3 regions of the Brevibacillus sp. MER 51 genome follow, and region 3 is predicted to be linked to each of the others. Evidence: riboswitches for the same ligand, from Rfam matches in the RefSeq annotation. Region 3 holds a riboswitch; each other region holds the start of a gene.
The links. A riboswitch is a leader RNA that binds a small molecule or an ion and turns the genes downstream of it on or off. The one in region 3 is predicted to bind S-adenosylmethionine.
Positions count from the first base shown of each region.

Region 1: another riboswitch for S-adenosylmethionine. It lies ahead of M3630_RS18350 (2,3-diketo-5-methylthiopentyl-1-phosphate enolase); the one in region 3 lies ahead of M3630_RS14630 (BMP family lipoprotein).
Region 2: another riboswitch for S-adenosylmethionine. It lies ahead of mtnK (S-methyl-5-thioribose kinase); the one in region 3 lies ahead of M3630_RS14630 (BMP family lipoprotein).

Region 1 is NZ_JAMAUS010000008.1:169,483-171,697, forward strand. It holds gene M3630_RS18350 (2,3-diketo-5-methylthiopentyl-1-phosphate enolase) at 1-1,192, opposite strand, end outside; SAM riboswitch class I at 1,278-1,455, opposite strand; gene M3630_RS18355 (sigma-70 family RNA polymerase sigma factor) at 1,586-2,104, shown strand; gene M3630_RS18360 (anti-sigma factor) at 2,104-2,215, shown strand, end outside.
Region 2 is NZ_JAMAUS010000008.1:171,957-174,171, reverse strand. It holds gene mtnK (S-methyl-5-thioribose kinase) at 1-1,023, opposite strand, end outside; SAM riboswitch class I at 1,157-1,302, opposite strand; gene M3630_RS18360 (anti-sigma factor) at 1,399-2,215, opposite strand, start outside.
Region 3 is NZ_JAMAUS010000006.1:110,980-113,194, forward strand. It holds gene M3630_RS14625 (methyl-accepting chemotaxis protein) at 1-928, shown strand, start outside; SAM riboswitch class I at 1,081-1,203, shown strand; gene M3630_RS14630 (BMP family lipoprotein) at 1,403-2,215, shown strand, end outside.

The DNA of each region.
Region 1 (2,215 bases), on a different contig from region 3:
CCAGGGCGATCGCCAGCTCTTGTGATTCAGCGGCAGCCTCTTCCAATGTTCGGCCTGCGGTGACTGCCTCAATCGCGGCAACAAAAGCTTTTGCTCCTGCGGTTGCTCCACCAGGATGACCGTGGATTCCGCCCCCTGCATTGACGATTTGATCGATACCGAAGTCTTGATACAGCTGTGGAACCAGCCCCGGATGAATGCCGGCAGACGGAACCGGGAAGGAACGTCGTACACTATTCAGTGGGTCAGTCAAATGCTTGGCGAGCTGCAACGCTTCTGTTTTGTCCAGGGCGACATTGCCGTACGGAGACGGGAAGAGCACCAAATCCGCCCCAGCTACACGCATCAACGTGCCGAGTAGAAGCGGGGTGGCGATACCGTAGTCAGGTGAAGGATAGTAAGCCCCTGCCAAAGCCGGATGTGCCATGATCGGTACTTGTACATCAGGATCGGCTGCCAAGCGGTGCAGAGCATCGAAGCCAAACGCCAGCACGTTGAACAAAAGGCAGTCAGCACCCGCCTCTACCGCACGCTTCGCTTTTTCGTTCAGCTCATGCACAGGTCCAGTCAGGTTGGCTGCATAGAGGACGAGCTTGCCTGTTTCGGCTTCGGTCTCCTGGGCGATCTGCTTGAACGCTTTGATCCGTTCGATAAAAGGAGCGCGGTCGTCTGCAAAGAAGATTTCGTCATCTTTCACGAGATCAACTCCGCCCAAGGCTTGTGCTCGGAATTGTGTCTTCAAATCGTCGAAAGGAAGACCCAGGCACGATTTGAAAATGCTCATCAAGAGTGGACGGTCATGTGCCCCTAAACGTTCGCGCAGACCATCAATGCCGAACTTCGGTCCAGGAAAGGCCTGAAGGAATGAGTCAGGGAAAACAACGTCAACGAGCTTGATTTTGCCATCCATCGACAGTTTACCGAATATTCCGGTCAACAAGGATGGAATGTCTGCTGTAAAATTGCGAGTTGGATAGCTAACGGTAATCAGACCGCGTGTTTCTCCGTTTTCCAGTGTCGCAATCGGTGTCGCGCTCACGGCTTCACCGAGATACGGCGCTAGCTCAGCTTGCTTGGCAAGCGGCAGGTCCGTCCAGGAACCGACTGTCATGCCGACAGCAATGGCTTGCGCTTTCTTGTTCAAGTCTTTTGCTTGTGTGAGATAGGTGACGAGGATACGTTGTTCACTCATGGTACGCCTAATCCTCCTTGAATTATTAAAAAAGCCTCCCCATTGAGCGGGGAGGCGGTTCTCGACTATGAAAGCGTCTCGTCTCCTCTCATCTCTCGGGTCAGTAGCCGAAACGAGCCCAAAGTGCTCGATCTCGACTCTTATCCGTTGGAATTAGCACCGTTTCGCTATCCAAGGTACGCAATTATGAGCGTACGAATCATGGTATAGCGCCGGTTGCCGGGCATCATAGGGCCAGTCCCTCAGCCAGCTCGCGATAAGAGTTATTCGTTTCCCCCATGATATGACGTTCATTGTCAGGAGTCAATCTTTGTTTTTGTAGAGAATGTGCAGCAAGTTATGAGAAAAATGAGACCAAGGTGAAACTTTTTGGCAATTCCTTCGTGGTAAGGGATGAAGGGGTGTGAACGGCTTGGGAAAGTAGGTCTGGAGGATGTGTACCAGCTGCATGTAAACGATATTTACCGCTATCTTTTTCGGCTGACACGAGATGAGAAGCTGTCAGAGGATTTGACACAGGAAACCTTTTGTCGCGCCTTCTCTTCCTTGGACGACTACCGTGGGGAAAAAGTACGGCCCTGGCTGTTCAAGGTGGCCTATCACGCTTTCGTGGATGGTTATCGCAAGAGGACGAAACAACGATTTGCGTTTGTAGAAGCCCTGCCAGAAAGACCTGATCATTCGGCGGTTGATCCGGCTGAGCATGTCGTGAATCAGGAGCTGTGGGAAGTGGCCCACGACTATTTGGAGAAGCTTCCGGAAAAGCAGAGACAGGTCATTTTGTTGTCTGCATTGCAGCTTTCCTATGCGGAAATGGCAGAGGTACTCGGGATTGAGCTGGCAGACGTCAAGCGTTCCTTGTTTCGGGGACGACAAAAGATGCGGCAGTTGTGGAGGGAGGAAAGCCAGTGATGAACAAGGATGAGAATCATCGCGAGCAAAGGCTGCTTGCTTATTTGCGTGGGGAAATGGCGGAAGAAGATTCAAAACTATTCGAGGAAGAAATAGCGGCTGACGTGGAGT
Region 2 (2,215 bases), on a different contig from region 3:
TTTGCAGCCTGCATAGCCTGCTGTATCCTGAATCAAGCGCTTCACGTAGCTTTGCCACAGTCCTTCGACATGAGCGCTGCGCTCTTTGGCGTGCTTGTGCCAGAGTTGAACGAATTGCGAAACGAATTCATTCCAGACATCCTCGACCGTTTCCAGTAAGTATTCGCGGTACGCTTCCCGTTCTCCTTGATCTTTTTGCAAACCGTGCTGGCCTGCGTAGTTGAGCAGCAGATTGGCAATAACCGCCCCGATGTCAAAACCGATTGGGCCGTAGTAAGCGAACTCTGGATCGATTGCTTTCAAGCTGTTTTCCGTGATGAAAATACTTCCGGTATGCAAGTCGCCATGCAGCAGCGCTTCCGAGCGCGTAAGGAAATCGTATTTCAGCTTGGCGATTTCCAGCTTCAGCGGCCGGTTGTTCCAGATCGCCTCGACTTCGCGGCGAATCAACGGATTGAAATCGTTGGTAGGCGCATTTTCATATGGATCGGTAAAGACGAGATCTTCTGTGATTTTGCATAATTCTGGATTTATGAATGTTCCGACTAGCGCTTTTTTATCGTACGGATGCGCGCCCAGATCGGATGTGAAGAACAAGGTTTGCGCGAGAAAACGGCCAATTTGCTTCGCGAATAGTGGGTACCGCTTTCCTTCGATCAAACCTTTGCGCATGATGATGTGGTCCCCGACGTTTTCCATGACAGTCAACGCAAGCTCCCCGTCGAAATGATACACCTGCGGCACCAGGTCTGGAACGTATTTGTGCTGAATGCGGAGTGCCTCGCTCTCGATGCGAGCCCGATCAATCGTAAGCGGCCAAGATTCTCCCACGACGCGGGCAAAAGGCAGTGCTTGCTTGACAATGACGCTCTTACCGGTTGCCGGCTCCTGAATGTCAAAAACCAGATTGAGGTTACCATCCCCGATTTCACGGCTGGTCAGCTCTGCTCCTTCGCTAAAAAGATCCGGTATTGCTTTTACGTACTCCACTGCTTCCTGTTCAGACAATGCGCGATATGCCATGATTTCAAAACTCCCCTCTACGTATTTTTCCTCTATCTCTACTTGTTTTGTTTGTGTCATGAGAGCAAAAAAGACCTCTTTTCCCGAAGAAAAGAGGTCGCTGTCGTCACGTGTAAGAACCGTGTTGATGTCCCCCTTATCTTCCAGACCACTTTTGTTTCTGCAGGAATTAGCACCGTGCATGTCGCCTGTCAATCAGTCGCTTCCTCGCGTCTGAATGGCGTCATGTCGGTTGCCGGGTATCATCGGGCCAGTCCCTCCACCTTCTCTGGATAAGGTATCCAAAACGTATTCGGTTTTTGATTTAGTTTGAATCATACAACCAACGCTTCCACGATGTCAACACCCTTTTGTGCAAAAATTCGCACCTTGCTATCAATAGCTGGATTGTGTTCCCGATGCCGCAGGGCGATCCCAATTCCACCAGTCTACTTTGCCCAATAACGCTGCTGTTATCGACTTTTCGGCCTTGAGCTTCAACAGTTCTTTCGTAGGTCCAGTGAGGACGGCGCCGTAGATTCGCACTCCGTTTTGCTGCATGTAGTTGTATCGTTCGGCTATCTGAAGGTCGCTACGAAATAGCAAAGATCCGCCGACATCGCGAGCCAGATCTTCTTGCTCAGATAAGTACTTCATCTCTTCCAAGTAGGCGGCCATTCTCCTGTCCCCTTCCCCGTTTACCCGAATGGGCGCATCTCCGTAATCCAGTTCATGCTGCGCAAATCCCCACACGTACCCGGGACCGAGAAATCGATTTGCCCCATCGTCTTCTGCTTGCTTTCGCTCCACCCCTGTGTCTACCGCAAACCAAACCGTATCTTGTCCCGAAGAGGTGACATGGCGGGAAACCAATTCATAGTACTCCTCGTACGTCAGGAAGTGATCGAAGGAAATCGCGAGCTGAGAAACGGTCCCCTCAGGTAGCTTCTCCATCGTTGTCCAGGCAGGTACAGTGCGAGATTCCGTATCCCCCATTTCCCCGTCTGTCGGATAACGGAAATACAGCTTCTGTTCCCTGACCCCGTTCGTCCATTGCGGCTTGGCATTCACGTTCCATAGCACATTCGTACTCTCAAAACGACCCGCGACCTTTTCTTCCCCCCCAACCCGCTCACGTAGTTCCATACTGATGTTTCCGTACAGCAATCCGACCTGCGAGCCACTGCTCCCCACTCTCACACCTGGCTGCGTA
Region 3 (2,215 bases):
GGGAGAAATGCTTTTGAACATCCAGCAAATGACCGAGCAGCTGGATCGTACCAGCGATCATGTGCATGAGCATGCGGAAGGTACGAAGCGCAATACCGATGAAATGATGGTAGCCTTCAAGGAAGTCGCCGTCGGTATGGAATCGCAGGCGAATTCTACGGTGAAGATCGAAGAAGAGGTTCAATCCATCGATCAGGAAATCGAGGCAGTCACAACACAGACCAACGCAATGAAAACAGAATCGCAACAAAATAACCGTCGTCTGACAGAAAGTGTTCAGATGATGAACGAGCTGTCCTCGCAGATGGAGCAAATTGTACAGGCAGTCAATGTGGCAGCCTCTACGATTCACCAGCTCAATCGACAGGCGAATCGCGTAGAGGAAATTGTCGGCGCTATTAATCAGATCGCGACACAAACGAATCTCTTGGCACTGAATGCGGCGATTGAATCGGCGCGTGCAGGCGAGCATGGTCGGGGATTTGCTGTTGTAGCGGATGAGGTACGCAAGCTGGCAGAACAAAGCGCGACAGCTACGCAGGAAATTACCGACATTCTCAAGTCACTCCACCAGGAAAGTGAGAATGCGGTGCAGCATATGAGCAATGGGGAAGTGTCTGTTGCAAAAGGCCAAGAGCTGGCCGTAAAAACAGTGGCCTCCATCGAAGCCGTGCGTGCCGGGATGATGGCCTTCCTGGAAGCTGCTGATCAAGTAAGCTCCAGCATGGACCGGGTAAAAGTGCGTTCTGGAGAAGTTGCCATCGAGATGTCGACCATTACAGCGGTAACCGAGGAATCGGTAGCCAACCTAGAAGAGCTGTTTGCGACAGCAGAAAACCAGCATCAAAAAGTGCGTGAGATTACGGAAGAGCTGGGCGAGTTGAATACGTTGTCGCATCGCCTCCAGCAAACCTTTCACGTAAATTAGAGGCTGTGCTTCTCGCCAATTTAATCGGTGCTGAAAAGACGAGTTTTTAAACTTTTATTCACTTTTAGAAGTGTTTGGAATTAGGAAAAAAGAATTGCATTTTTGAACCGTTCTGCTAGAATGAATTCCATTGTAACTGAATATATTCACCTACCTTATCAAGAGCGGCGGAGGGACTGGCCCGATGATGCCCGGCAACCACTGATCATGTCTATGCATGAACAGAAAGGTGCCAATTCCTGCAAAACCTGTACCATGGTTTTGACAGATGAGGAAGAGAACGGCTACGTACGCAAACTCTTCCTCCGGGAAGAGTTTTTTTGTGTATTTGTAAATGGGGAGGGGGAATAAACGAACGATAAATTAATTTTATAAGATAATATTCGTAAATAGTATTGAAAAAATAGGTAAAAAGCCGTACATTACCTAATAGGATAAAGAAAAACGTAAAGTTCGGATAGGGAGAGATACATCATGAAGAAGTTATTGCTGGCATTAACGACATTCGCAGTATTGGCAACAGGGTGCTCGACTGGAACCAGCACACCTGCAGATCAGCCAGGAGGACAAGTAGCAGGACAAGAGGGCGCGGCCAAAAAGCGAATTGCCTTGATTTTGCCCGAGAAAATCGGTGTAAATCCGTTCTTCCAACAAATGGATGAAGGGGCGAAGAAAGCCGCACAAGAGCTGGGCGCAGAAGTGAAAACAATCGAATCTACGGACCATGGAGCGATTGAAGAAAATCTGCGTGTAGCTGTTGCAGAAAATTATGATTTGATCATCACTTCTTCCTTTACATCAGAGGATGCATTGAAAAAAGTAGCTACCGAAAATCCTGACCGTAATTTTGCGATTATTGATACCGTAGTAGATTTGCCAAACGTACGCAGTGTTACTTTCCGCGAGCAGGAAGCGGCTTACCTGGTGGGAGCAGCAGCAGGCTTGGCAACGAAAACGAACAAAGTAGGTATGGTTGTCGCTCTTGATATTCCGCAGTTGAAAAAATGGACAGTTGGCTTCGGAGAGGGCTTGAAAGCGACGAATCCAAAAGCAGAGCTGATGGTCAATTATGTAGGAAGCTTCACTGACCCGGCAAAAGCGAAGGAGTTGGCTTTGCTCCAAGCTTCCAAAGGCGCTGACTTCATTAACGGTGCAGCAGCAGTAGGCGATCTCGGCGTTTTCGAAGCAGCGAAGGAAAAAGGCTTCTTCACAGCAGGTCAGGACGTTGACCGTACCACGATTGACCCAGAGCATATTGTTCTGTCCCAATTGAAAGGGACTGACGCG